Regions from separate parts of the Nonomuraea sp. NPDC003727 genome, predicted to be linked through region 2. Evidence: riboswitches for the same ligand, from Rfam matches in the RefSeq annotation. Region 2 holds a riboswitch; each other region holds the start of a gene.

Region 1 (4,396 bases), on a different contig from region 2:
CGAGCCGATCGGCGCGCCCAACGGCATCACCGCCGCGCACCCCGCCTGCTCCAGCCGCCGCGCCAGCGCCGGGTCGTCCCCGATGTACGGCAGGACCACGAACCCGTCGGCCACCAGCCGCTCGGCCGCGTCGAAGGTCTCGATCGGGTCGGGCAGCAGCGTCCGCTCGTCGCTGATGACCTCGAGCTTCACCCAGTTCGTGCCGAGCGCCTCGCGCGCCAGCCGCGCGGTCAGCACCGCCTCGCCCGCCGTGAAGCAGCCCGCCGTGTTCGGCAGGACCTTGATCCCGCGGGCGCGCAGCACGTCGAGCACCGACCCCTTGGCCCCGGGGTCGAGGCGGCGCATGGCGACCGTGGTCAGCTCGGTGCCGGAGGCGGCCAGCGCCTGGTCGAGCACCTCGAGGGAGGGGGCCCCGCCGGTGCCCATGATGAGCCGGGAGCCGAACTTCTCCCCGGCGATGATCAGCTCATCCACCCTGCACCGCCGTGAGGATCTCGACCCTGTCGCGGTCGGCCAGCGAGGTGCTCTCCCACGTGCCCCTGGTGACCACCTCGTCGTTGACCGCCACGGCGACACCCGTCGTCTGCGCCGTCAGCCGCTGGACGGCCTGGGCCACCGTGGTGCCGTCGGGCACCTCGTGCGCGGCCCCGTTGATCGTCACGTGCATCAGTCACTTCCTTGTCCGGCTGTCTGGAACCGCTGCGGCGCGCACAGGGCGGCCAGCTCGCCCTCCTCGCCGTGGAGGATCGCGGTGGTGAGCGGGGCCAGCAGCACGCCGCCCCTGTGGTGTCCGGTGGCGACGGTGAGGCCGGGGCCGTACGGGCCGATCAGCGGCAGGTTGTCGGGGGTGCCCGGCCGCAGTCCCGCCACGACGTCGGCCACCTGCAGCTCGGTGATGCCGGGGACCAGCTCCCTGGCGTCGCGCAGCAGCTCGTACAGGCCGCCCGCGGTCACCGTGGTGTCGAAGCCCAGCTCCTCCTGGGTGGCGCCGACGACGAGCTCGCCGTCGCCGCGCGGCACCAGGTACACGGGCGAGCCGTGGACCACGCCGCGCACGCAGGTGCCGAGCAGGGGGGACGGCGAGCGCAGCCGCATGATCTGGCCCTTGACCGGGCGCACCGGCAGGTCGGTCAGCCCGCCGCTCCACGCGCCGGCCGCCAGCACCACCCGCTCGCCCGTCAGCACATCACCCGAGGCGTCCGAGGCGTCCGCGCGCCCGTCGTCCGAGGCGTCGATCGGCCTGCCGTTCGGGGAGTCGGCCGGCCCGCCGTCCGTGGCGTCCGCCGGAACGTTCCCGGTGGCGGCCGAGGGTGGCTCCAGCCGTACGCCCACCACGGCCGAGCCGTCGCGGACCAGCGCGGCCACGCGCCGCCGCACCAGCGCCACCCCCGCCTTCTCCAGCGCGGCCAGCAGGGCCGCGGTGACGCGTCTGGGGTCGACCCACGCGTCACCCTCGGCCAGCACGCCGCCCCTGACCGACGGCGCCAGCATCGGCTCCCTGCGGCGGCACTCGCGCCCCGTCAGCCGCCGCACCGGCAGCCCGAGCTTGTCCATGAACACGGCGAGCTCGTCCAGCGCCGCCAGGTCGTCGGTGTCGAAGGCGACGTCCAGCGTGCCCTGGGCGCGGTAGTCGAGCCGCAGCCCGCTGTCGGCCTCCAGCTCCGCGGCGAAGGCGGGCCAGCGCTCCAGCGCCGCCAGCCCCAGCCTGAGCAGCGACTCCTCGGTGTAGGAGACCTCGCTGACCGGGGCCAGCATGCCCGCGGCCGCGTGGGAGGCGCCACGCGCCGGGGCCGGGTCGATCACCGTGACACGCGTGCCCGCGCGCGCCAGACGCCAGGCGACGGACAGGCCAACCACGCCGCCGCCCACGATCAGATGCATCTCGCTCCCTTCGCCGGCATGACCCGGATCAGGTGTCTTGCGGTCGAAGGCCCGTCACAGCCTTCCTCTCAGCCCGGTACGGCCGGACTCCCGCGCGTCTTCCGCGAACAAGCCTACTCAAGGCCCGGACCCTGGTGACCGGCGCCGGATTGGTTATGGTCTGAGCGTGAATCATGTCGTGGTGGTGGGCGCCGGACTGGCAGGCATACGCAGCGTCGAGGCGCTGAGATCTCGTGGATTCAGCGGCAGGATCACGCTGGTCGGCGAGGAGCGGCACCGGCCCTACGATCGTCCGCCCCTGTCCAAGGCGGTGCTGCTCGGCACGGCCGACTCCAGCTTCGTCGACTCCGACCTCGAGGCCATGCGGGTGGAGCACCGGCCGGGGGTGTCGGCCAAGGGGCTGCGCGCGGGGGTCCTGGAGACGACCGAGGGCGAGATCGGCTACGACGGCCTGGTCATCGCCACCGGGGCGGAGCCGATCAGGCTGCCAGGCGAGGGCCGCCAGCACGTGTTGCGCACCCTCGACGACTCCCTGGAGCTGCGGGCCCGCCTGGTGGCGGACGCCAGGGTCACGGTCATCGGCGCGGGCTGGATCGGCGCGGAGGTGGCCACGGCCGCCCGTACGGCCGGCTGCAGGGTCACCGTCGTGGAGGCGGGCCCCGCCCCGCTCGCGCACGTGCTCGGGCCCGAGGTGGGCGGCGACACCGTCCCCTGGTACGAGGGCATGGACCTGCGGCTGGACACCATGGTCGCGGCCGTGGAGGAGGGCGGGGTGCGCCTGGTCGACGGCGACTTCGTCGAAGCCGACGTGGTGGTGTCGGGCATCGGCGTCCGCCCGGCCGTCGAGTGGCTGGCCGGCTCCGACATCGACCTGCACAACGGCGTCGTCACCGACGAGCACCTGCGCACCTCCCTGCCGAACGTCGTGGCCGTCGGCGACTGCGCGGCCTGGTGGTCGCGCCGCTTCCACACCAGGCTGCGCGTGGAGCACTGGGACACCGCGCTCAACGCCCCCGAGGTCGCCGTGGCCACGCTGCTGGGCGACGAGGCGGTCTATGATCCTGTGCCGTACTTCTGGTCGGAGCAGTTCGGCCACATGGTGCAGTACGCCGGCCACCATGCCGGCGCGCGCCTGTTGCGCCGCGGCGATCCCTCGGCGGCCAAGTGGTCGGTCTGCTGGTTGACAGACACCGACAGGCTGGCCGGGGTGCTGACCGTCAACAGGCCACGCGACCTCGTCCAGGGCCGTAGGATCATCGAGTCAGGACAGCGACTCGACCCCCTACGCCTGGAAGATCCCGAGGTCGGGATACGTGACTGTGTAGTTTGAAGCCGGATGCGATGTGGTAGTGGTGGATTCGTGACGCTTTCTGTTGCGCAGATAGACCGGGAAACCGACCAGCTCGTCGGCGAGTGGCTGACGCTTCCCGAAGTGGCCGACCGCCTCGCCCTCTCGATCGGGCGGGCCAAGCAGCTCCTGAAGGACCACAAGCTCCTCGGCGTACGGCGGGGCGCGGGCGGCCCCCAGGTCCCGGCGGTGTTCCTCGAGGGCAGGGACGTGGTGAAGGGCCTGCCGGGCACGCTCACGCTCCTGCTCGACGCCGGCTACGACGACGCCGAGGCGTTGCGCTGGCTGTTCACCCCGGACGAGTCGCTGCCCGGCTCGCCCATCGACGCGATCAAGGCGGGTCGCCATACCGAGGTCAAGCGGCGTGCCCAAGCGCTCGGTTTCTGAAGCCCGCCTCTACCTCTGCACCGACGGCCGGAGGAAGCGCGGCGACCTGGCCGACTTCCTCGACGCGGTGCTGTCCAACGGCGTCGACATCGTCCAGCTCAGGGAGAAGGGCCTGGAGGCGCGCGAGGAGCTCGCGCTGCTGGAGGTCTTCCGCGAGGCGTGCGACCGTCACGGCGCGCTCCTGGCGGTCAACGACCGGGCCGACATCGCCTTCGCCGCCCGCCCCGACATCCTTCACCTGGGCCAGGACGACCTGCCCGTGAGCGTCGCGCGAGAGATACTCGGCGACGACATCCTCATCGGCAGGTCCACCCATTCGACGGCGGAGGCCTCGGCCGCCGCCGTCGAGGAGGGCGTCGACTACTACTGCTGCGGGCCGATCTGGCCCACCCCGACCAAGCCAGGCCGGCCGGCGCCTGGACCCGCCCTGCTCAGGCACGCGGCGGGGCTCGGCGACCGTCCGTGGTTCGGCATCGGCGGCATCGACCTCGGCAACCTCGACGAGGTCAGGTCGTACGGCGTCAGCCGCGTCGTGGTCGTCAGGGCGATCACCGAGGCGGACGACCCCGGAGCGGTGGCGGCCGAGTTCGCCAAGCGGCTGGGCCGGTAGGTCCGCGACCGCCGCGGCCCGTCAGGTCTTGCGCGAGGTGGCGGCCACCGCCAGCTCGGCCAGGGCGGCACGGGCCTCGGCGGTGATCGGCGCGTCGTCGAGCGAGGCGAGAGCCTCCTCCAGGTACGTGCCGATCATCTTCTCGCACGCCTCGAGCGCGCCGCTGGCCT
Region 2 (4,396 bases):
TCCCCTGACCCCGGGCCCCGCCGTCCGGGATCGTGGGGGTCAGGAACCCGCCGCTTCCGTCGGGGAGCGGGGTCGTGGGGCATGGATGGCCGCTCCCGGTCGAGGCCGCGGAGTGCGGGGCGGCCGCTTCCGCTCGGGGCGCGGAGTGCGGGGCGGCCGCTTCTGCTCGGGGCGCGGCGCGTGGGTCGGGCACTTCCGCTCGGAGTCGCGGCGCGCGGGTCGGGCACTTCCGCTCGGAGTCGCGGCGCGCGGGGCGGGCGCTTCCGCTCGGGGCGCGGCGCGAGTCGGCCGTCTCCGCTCGGGATGGTGGGCGTTGGATGGTCACTTCCGCTCGGGAGCGAGGGCGGCCGCCGAGGGGATGCGGCACGAGCTGACCTTTTCCCTGACGCGGCCCCGGCTCGTCCGAGGGCGCTCGCCGGGGGTGCGCTCTAGTCTGGAGGCATGCCGGAACTTCCCGAAGTGGAGTCGCTGGCCGGCTTCCTGCGCGAGCAGGCGGTCGGCCGCACGATCCTGGCCGTCGACGTGGTCGCCTTCCAGGCGCTCAAGACCTTCGACCCGCCCGTCACCGCGCTCGGCGGGCTGACGGTGACCGGCGTGGCGAGGCACGGCAAGTTCCTCGACCTCGACTGCGACGGCCTCCACCTGGTCACCCACCTGTCGAGGGCGGGGTGGCTGCGCTGGCGCGCCGACCTGTCGGGCGCCAAACCCGTGCGTCCGGGCAAGGGCCCGCTCGCGGTCCGGGTACGGCTGGCGCCCGACGACGACGGCCTGGCGCCCGGCTTCGAGCTGACCGAGGCAGGCACCCAGAAACGTCTGGCCGTCTACGTCGTCAAGGACCCGATGGAGGTGCCCGGCATCGCCTCGCTCGGGCCCGACCCGCTGGTCCCCGAGTTCACCGTCCAGGCGCTGAAGGAGATCGTGGGCGGCAACCGTACCCAGATCAAGGGCCTGCTGAGGGACCAGAAGATCATCGCGGGCATCGGCAACGCCTACTCCGACGAGGTGCTGCACGCGGCCCGGATGTCACCCTTCAAGATCGCGGCCACGCTGACCGACGCGCAGATCGCCGACCTGCACGAGGCGATCGTCACCACGCTGCGGGATGCGGTGGAGCGCGCCCACGGCCTGGCGGCCAAGGACCTGAAGGCGGAGAAGAAGTCGGGGCTGCGCGTCCACAACAGGACGGGGCAGCCGTGCGAGGTGTGCGGCGACACCATCCGCGAGGTGTCGTTCGCCGACTCCTCGCTGCAGTACTGCCCGACCTGTCAGACCGAGGGCAAGATCCTTGCCGACCGGCGGATGTCGAAGCTGCTCAAGTAGACGGCGTCAGGCGACGAACATCACACAGGCGGCGTCAGGCGACGGACGTCACCTGGCGGCGTCCAGCGGCGGACGTCACCTGGCGGCGTCGAGCAACGGACGTCACCTGGCGGTGTCCAGCGACGGACGTCACCTGGCGGCGTCCAGCGGCGGATGTCGCGTAGGTGGCGTCAGGCGACGAACGGCGGTCGGCCGCTCTCGCTGACCAGGGGCTTGCCCGCCAGCTCCCACGACTGCATGCCGCCGCCGACGTTGACCGCGTCGCGGCCGATGTGGTTGAGCCACGCGGCGGCGTGCGCGGACCGACCGCCGACCCTGCACACCACGTAGACGGGGCCGGAGGGGAGCTCGTCGACGCGGGCCTGCAGCTCGCCGAGTGGAATGTGGGTGGCGTCGGGGGCGTGGCCCGCCGTCCACTCCTCGGGCTCGCGGACGTCGAGCAGGAAGGCTCCGGCGGGCACGTCGGTGACGTCGATTTCGGGAACGGTCATGTCCCCATTCTCGCGGACCCGCCCCACCACAACCTCCCGGAACTGCGAAGAAAGCGCGGGCCGGGGTTTCTCGGGGGCCAGTGCGGGCGTGCGGTCGCGGTTGTAGGGGGGCGTGGGCAGGGTCTTCCGGGGTGGCTGGGGAGGCGCGGGCCGGGGTTTCTTGGGGAGGCCGGTACTGGCGTGCGGTCGCGGTTGTAGGGGGGGCGTGGGCAGGGTCTTCCTGGGTGGCCGGGGGGGCCGGTTCGGTGGTGTGGGCGGGTGGTCGGGGTTTCTCCGGGAGGGCCGGTTCGGTGGTGTGGGCTTGCGGGAGGGACGGCGGGAGGGGTGGGGAGGCGGGGAGGGGGTGGTTGCCAAAAAGGAACGAGATGTAATAATTCGCCTCAAACCAGTAACCGCGGGAGCTCGGGCATGGCCGGGCTGAGAGGGCGACCCCCAGGCGTCGCCGACCGCATGAACCTGTCCGGGTAATGCCGGCGTAGGGAGCGTGCGATGACGCATGTCGTCGATCCGAAGCATGCCGAAGTACCGCTGACCCTCGACCAGGCCCCGCCCAAAACCCTCGGCGTCCTCGACCAGGGCGCCTTCTGGGCCAACCTCGGGGTCAGCCTCCTGGGTTTTTCCTTCGCCCTCTTCCTCATCAACCCTCTCCTCGACGACAACCCGCTGACGATGACCGCCGCGGTCACCGCCACCGTCGTGGGAAGTCTCATCGGCACCGCCATGGTGGGCCTCGCGGCCATCCCCGGCGCCCAGACGGGACAGCCGGCGATGGTGCTGCTCAGAGGCCTGTTCGGGGCGAGGCTGTCCTACGTCCCCACGGTGCTCAACATCATCCAGATGCTCGGGTGGGGTGCCTTCGAGCTGTGGGTCATCGCCATGGGCGCCCAGGCGATCGTCGGCGACGCCGTGCCGTACGCGGTCTGGGTGATCGTGGCGGGCGTGATCACCACCGGGCTGACGATCTACCCGCTCGGTGCGATCAGGCTCATCAGGCGGGTCGTCACGATCGGCGTGATCGTCTCGACCGTCTGGTTCGCGGTCGCGCTCCTGCAGCGGGCTCCAGCGCCGGCCGGCGGCTCGTGGGACGCCTTCGCCCCCGCCGTCGACTTCGTGATCGCGCTGTCGGTCTCGTGGGTACCGCTGGCCGCCGACTTCGCCCGGCACTCGCGCAGCAGCTCGGCCGCCTTCACCGGCGTGGTGGGCGGTTACACGATCGCCCAGGTGGCGTGCCTGGCCATCGGCGTCTACGCGGTCGCGATCGCCGGCCATGACGCCGTGCTGAACGACCCGACGGCGGTCTTCGGCCCGTTCGTCGCCGCGCCGCTGGGCGCGCTGTTCTTCGGCATCCTGGTGCTGCGCGAGACCGACCAGTCGTTCGCGAACGTCTACTCCACGGCCATGTCGCTGCAGAACCTCATGCCGCGCGTCGACCGGCGGGTCTTCTCGGTGGCCCTCGGCGTCGTGACGATCGGCGTGGCGCTCCTCGTCGACGTCAACTCCTACAGCGCCTTCCTCAGCATCATCGGCGCCGTCTTCGTGCCGATGCTGGGCGTGCTCGTCGTCGACTACTTCCTGCTCGGCAGCGGCAGGACCTGGAACACCAGCGAGCGCGCCCCCTCCCGCTGGATCATGACGGTCCCGTGGGCGCTCGGGTTCTGCGCGTGGTGGCTGCTGGCCGCCCCGTCCACGATCCCGTGGTGGGCCGCGATCTGGGACGGCGCCCGCGCGGCGCTCGGCTTCACCCGCCAGCCGTGGATGAGCGCGGCGCTGGGCGCCTTCCTGGTCGCCGGCCTGGTCACGCTGCTGGTCGGCCGGCTCGGCGGCGCGGTACGGCGGCGCCGCTAGCCTTCGACGCGCAGCAGGCGTTCGAGCGCGGTGGGCCCGCCGGGGTAGCTCTCGCGATCGGCGACCCGGTGGCAGGGCACGATCACGCACACCGGGTTGCCGTTGAGCGCGTTGCTCACCGCGCGCAGCGCCTGCGGCCGTCCGATGCGGGCCGCCAGGTCGCCGGTGGTCGTGGCGGTGCCGTACGGCACCGCCATGGTCATCTGCAGCAGGGTGCGCGCGAACGGCGTGGCCAGCTGCAGGTCGACGGAGACGGTGAAGGCACGCAGGCGCCTGGAGAAGTAGGCGTCGAGCTCGCGCCGCACCGGGTCGAGACGGCGCGGGTCGGGCCCGACGAGCCCGCCGACGGCCCGCGAGATCCGCTCGAAGACGGCGTGCTCGTCGTCGAAGCTGCAGGCGACCACGCCCTTGCCGGTCACCGCGAGCACCAGCCTGCCCACGGCACCGTCGTAGGTGCCGATGGCGACCTCCGGCGGTCGCTCGGGCCGGTAGGTGGGTGAGGTGACCCTCAACAGGGCATCGAGGTCGCCAGCCGACATAGCCCGCAGCGTATCGGACGGATCAGGCCACGGAGCGAGGCCGCCACCGGCACTATGGAAAGGTGGGTGACGAGGAGATCACCGCGGCCGTACTCTCCAGCGCCCCCAACGCGGTCGTCGTGCTCGACAGAGACCAGGCCGTGCTGGCCTGGAACCCTGCGGCGGAGCGGTTGTTCGGGTGGAGTTTCGAGGAACTGGTCG
Region 3 (4,396 bases), on a different contig from region 2:
CGGGAGGAGCCGACGAGCTCCGACAGGCGCTGCAGGTCCCGGCGGCGCTCGGCGAGCGTCTCGGTGGGCGAGGCGGAGTCGAGCCTGGCGTTGACGGTCAGCACCTCGACGCCGAGGCGGCCGAGCAGGGTGGGCAGGACCACCGAGGAGGTGCCGCCCGCGCAGTCGACGACCACCTTCATGCCGTCCACGCCGGTCATGTCGACGCAGCGCAGCAGTTCCTGCGCGTAGTCCTCCACCGCCCTGGCGGGGAAGCTCAGCTCGGCGATCTCGCCGGGGAAGGCCCGGCGGAACTCCTGGCGCGAGAAGACGCGCTCCAGCTTGCGCTGGGCGGCGGGGGTGAGATCGGCGCCGTGGGAGTCCATGAAGACGATGTCGACGCTCTGCGGGTCGCCCGAGGTGGTGCGCAGCGCGATCCCGCCGCCGGCGGGCCTGCGGGAGGTGTGGAAGCGGGCCACGGGCAGCGGCATGGCCTCCAGGTCGAGCACGTCGATGGCGCTCGCGGTCAGCGCGCTGATCACCGCGCGCTTGAGCGCCCTGGCCGCGCGGGAGGAGTCGCGCGAGGTGATGACCTGGTCGCCCTTCTTCAGGGTGGTGGCGTAGGCGCTGGCCAGCCGTACGCAGAGCTCGGGGGTGATCTCGACGTTGACCAGGCCGCTGACGCCGCGCGGGCCGAACAGGCTGCGCTGGCCGCGCGACTCCCAGATGACGCTGGTGTTGACGACCGCGCCGGCCTCGACGGTCTTGAAGGGATAGACCTTGACGCCGCTGGAGACGTAGGCCTCGGCCTCGATGACGCACTCGTCGCCGACGACGGCGTTCTCGGCGATGCGGGCGCCGGTCATCAGGTCGGTGTTCTTGCCGATGACGCAGCCGCGCAGGTGCGCGCCGGGGCCGATGTAGACGTTGTCGTGGACGACCGCGCGGTGCAGGAAGGCCCCTTCGCGCACGACGGCGTTGCTGCCGAGCACGGTGTACTCGCGCAGCTCGGCCCCGGCCTCGATCTTGACGTAGTCGCCGATGAGCAGCGGGCCCTTCAGGACGGCCTCGGGGTCCACCTCGGCGCCCTCGCCCACCCAGACGCCCGGCGACATCTCGAAACCGCCGATGTCGAGCTTGACCCGTCCGGACAGCGCGTCGGCCTGGGCCTTGAGGTAGCTGTCGTTGGTGCCGACGTCCTCCCAGTAGCAGTCGGAGACGTAGCCGTAGATCGGGGCGCCGCGTTCGAGCAGGCGCGGGAAGACGTCGGAGGACCAGTCGACGGCCTCCCCCGCGGGGACCTCGTCGAGGATTTCTGGCTCCATGACGTAGATGCCGGTGTTGACCGTGTCGGAGAAAACCTGGCCCCAGGTGGGCTTCTCGAGAAAGCGCTGCACCCTGCCCTGGTCGTCGACGATGATGATCCCGAACTCGAGCGGGTTGGGAACGCGCGTCAGACCGATGGTGACAAGAGCCGAATTCTCCCGGTGAAACCGGATCATGGCCGATAAATCGATATCGGTCAGGGCATCGCCGGAAATGACCATGAAACGATCGTCGCGCAGTTTGTCGGCGGCGTTCTTGACGCTGCCGGCCGTACCGAGTGGCAGGTCTTCGGTGGCGTAGTGCAGGCGCATGCCCAGTTCGTCGCCGTCGCCGAAGTAGCTGCGCACGAGCGCCGCCAGGAACTGGACCGTGACGACGGTCTCGGTCAGTCCGTGTTTGCGGAGCAGCCGGAGGACGTGTTCCATGATCGGGCGGTTGACCACAGGAAGCAGGGGTTTGGGCTGGTTCGCGGTCAGCGGTCGCAACCGCGTGCCCTCCCCGCCTGCCATGACGACCGCCTTCACCCGATCACTCCTTCTTCGCAGTTTGCCGGGGATCGCGCAGCTCATCCCTGGCAGCGGTGATGAGCCGGCGCACCTGTACCACATACAACACGCCCGCCCACCAGTACAGACCCGTTCCCCAGATGGCGAACGCCCATCCGATGATCCTCGCAGTATCGGCATACCAGGAGCCGGTATGAGAGGCCAGGAAGAGCAGCGGGAAGGCGTACATGAGGTTGGCCATGGCGGCTTTGCCAAGGAAATGCACGGGCAGTGCCTTGTAGCCGTATTTGCGGAGCACGGGAAAGAAACATCCGACGAAGATTTCCCGGGCGAGAATGATCGCCACGAGCCACCAGGGGATCACGTCCCTGAGGACCAGGCCGAGGATCGTGGCGAAGACGTAGAGCTTGTCGGCCGCGGGGTCGATGATGCGGCCCAGCCTGCTGGTCTGGTTCCACGCGCGGGCGATCTTGCCGTCCAGCCAGTCGGTGAATCCCGCGACCATGAGCAGCCCGATCGCCCAGCCGTCGGCCTGGGGCCCGAGAACCAGCCACAGGAACACGGGCACACCCAGCAGGCGCAGGAAGCTCAGCAGGTTAGGAACCGTCCAGATCCGGTCCTCCGCTGACGAAGGGGCGGAAGTTTCGCTCACGCTTGCGACCCTACTGCGTCGCCGACCTGCGTACGCTGCGCCGTCCGCCTCGTCCGGTTCCGGCCGCGGACCGGACCCTTCACCCCCAGGGGTTTCGGACACCTGGACGGATCGGGGGTTGCGCGCGCCCCCGGTGATCGGGTTACGGTGGCGCCGACCAACGCGGGAGCCCGGTGTGACCGGGCTGAGAGGACGGCTGACCAGCCGCCGACCGCCAGAACCTGCTCCGGGTAATGCCGGCGAAGGGAGTTTGCGCGATGAGTGGCGCGCGTTTTTCCAAGATCTACCAGGGCGATCTCCGGGTCCCGATGCGCCGGATCAGCCTGTCCGACGGCACGAGCTTCACCGTCTACGACACCTCCGGCCCCTACACCGACCCGGAGGTCGAGACCGACGTCACCCGCGGCCTGGCCCCGCTGCGCGAGCGGTGGGTCCTCGACCGGGGCGACGTGGCCCGGTACGGCGGCCGCCAGGTCCAGCCCCTCGACGACGGCTACCGCGACCAGAACGCGTGGAAGCGCGCAGGGACGAGCGCGTTCGCCGGGCGGCGCCGCGACCCCCTCAGGGCGGCGGGCGCGCCCGTCACCCAGCTCGCCTACGCCCGCCGCGGCGTGGTGACCAAGGAGATGGCGTTCGTCGCGGCCAGGGAGGGCGTCGACCCGGAGTTCGTCCGCGCGGAGGTGGCGGCGGGCAGGGCCGTCATCCCGGCCAACGTCAACCACCCCGAGAGCGAGCCGATGATCATCGGGCGCAACTTCCTGGTCAAGATCAACGCCAACATCGGCAACTCCGCCGTCACCTCCTCCGTCGAGGAGGAGGTGGAGAAGATGACCTGGGCCATCCGCTGGGGCGCCGACACCGTCATGGACCTGTCGACCGGCCGCGACATCCACACCACCCGCGAGTGGATCATCCGCAACTCCCCCGTGCCCATCGGCACCGTCCCCCTCTACCAGGCGCTGGAGAAGGTCGACGGGGTCGCCGCCCGCCTGTCGTGGGAGATCTACCGCGACACCCTCGTCGAGCAGTGCGAGCAGGGCGTCGACTACGTCACCGTGCACGCCGGCGTGCGGCTGGCGTACGTGCCGCTCACCGTCGGGCGCACGACCGGCATCGTCTCGCGCGGCGGCTCGATCATGGCGGCCTGGTGCCTGGCGCACCACCGCGAGAACTTCCTGTACGAGAACTTCGCGGAGATGTGCGAGATCCTCGCCTCCTACGACGTCGCCTTCTCCCTCGGCGACGGGCTGCGTCCCGGCTCGATCGCCGACGCCAACGACGAGGCGCAGTTCGCCGAGCTGCGCACGCTGGGCGAGCTCACCCGGATCGCCCACGCCCACGACGTCCAGGTGATGGTCGAGGGGCCCGGCCACGTGCCCATGCACAAGATCAAGGAGAACGTGGACCTGCAGCGCGAGCTGTGCGACGACGCCCCGTTCTACACCCTCGGCCCGCTGGTCACCGACATCGCGCCCGGCTACGACCACATCACCTCGGGCATCGGCGCGGCCATGATCGGCTGGTACGGCACCGCGATGCTGTGCTACGTCACGCCGAAGGAGCACCTCGGCCTGCCGGACAAGGACGACGTCAAGACCGGCGTGATCACCTACAAGATCGCCGCACACGCCGCCGACCTGGCCAAGGGCCATCCGGCGGCGCAGGCGTGGGACGACGCGCTGTCGCGGGCGCGGTTCGAGTTCCGCTGGGAGGACCAGTTCGACCTGTCCCTCGATCCGGACACGGCCCGCTCCTTCCACGACGAGACGCTGCCCGCGGCCCCGGCCAAGACCGCCCACTTCTGCTCGATGTGCGGGCCGAAGTTCTGCTCGATGCGGATCTCCCACGATCTGCGTGCGCAGGAGGGGATGCGGGGGAAGGCGGAGGAGTTCGTGCGCGGCGGCGGCGAGGTGTACCTGACCCTGCCCGAGCG

Evidence for each region. A riboswitch is a leader RNA that binds a small molecule or an ion and turns the genes downstream of it on or off. The one in region 2 is predicted to bind thiamine pyrophosphate.
Region 1: another riboswitch for thiamine pyrophosphate. It lies ahead of ACWDLG_RS18040 (FAD-dependent oxidoreductase); the one in region 2 lies ahead of ACWDLG_RS39925 (purine-cytosine permease family protein).
Region 3: another riboswitch for thiamine pyrophosphate. It lies ahead of thiC (phosphomethylpyrimidine synthase ThiC); the one in region 2 lies ahead of ACWDLG_RS39925 (purine-cytosine permease family protein).

The regions. Positions count from the first base shown of each region.
Region 1 covers NZ_JBSFNE010000006.1:349,182-353,577, reverse strand. Annotated here, with positions in the region: gene ACWDLG_RS18050 (thiazole synthase) at 1-474, opposite strand, end outside; gene thiS (sulfur carrier protein ThiS) at 467-667, opposite strand; gene ACWDLG_RS18040 (FAD-dependent oxidoreductase) at 667-1,881, opposite strand; TPP riboswitch at 1,870-1,985, opposite strand; gene ACWDLG_RS18035 (NAD(P)/FAD-dependent oxidoreductase) at 2,048-3,211, shown strand; gene ACWDLG_RS18030 (Rv2175c family DNA-binding protein) at 3,242-3,616, shown strand; gene thiE (thiamine phosphate synthase) at 3,594-4,226, shown strand; gene ACWDLG_RS18020 (polyprenyl synthetase family protein) at 4,248-4,396, opposite strand, start outside.
Region 2 covers NZ_JBSFNE010000026.1:44,371-48,766, reverse strand. Annotated here, with positions in the region: gene ACWDLG_RS39940 (TenA family protein) at 1-8, shown strand, start outside; gene ACWDLG_RS39935 (Fpg/Nei family DNA glycosylase) at 442-1,320, shown strand; gene ACWDLG_RS39930 (rhodanese-like domain-containing protein) at 1,491-1,811, opposite strand; TPP riboswitch at 2,196-2,310, shown strand; gene ACWDLG_RS39925 (purine-cytosine permease family protein) at 2,301-3,656, shown strand; gene ACWDLG_RS39920 (methylated-DNA--[protein]-cysteine S-methyltransferase) at 3,653-4,195, opposite strand; gene ACWDLG_RS39915 (PAS domain S-box protein) at 4,258-4,396, shown strand, end outside.
Region 3 covers NZ_JBSFNE010000011.1:75,329-79,724, forward strand. Annotated here, with positions in the region: gene ACWDLG_RS27455 (sugar phosphate nucleotidyltransferase) at 1-1,829, opposite strand, end outside; gene ACWDLG_RS27460 (CDP-alcohol phosphatidyltransferase family protein) at 1,834-2,463, opposite strand; TPP riboswitch at 2,616-2,728, shown strand; gene thiC (phosphomethylpyrimidine synthase ThiC) at 2,721-4,396, shown strand, end outside.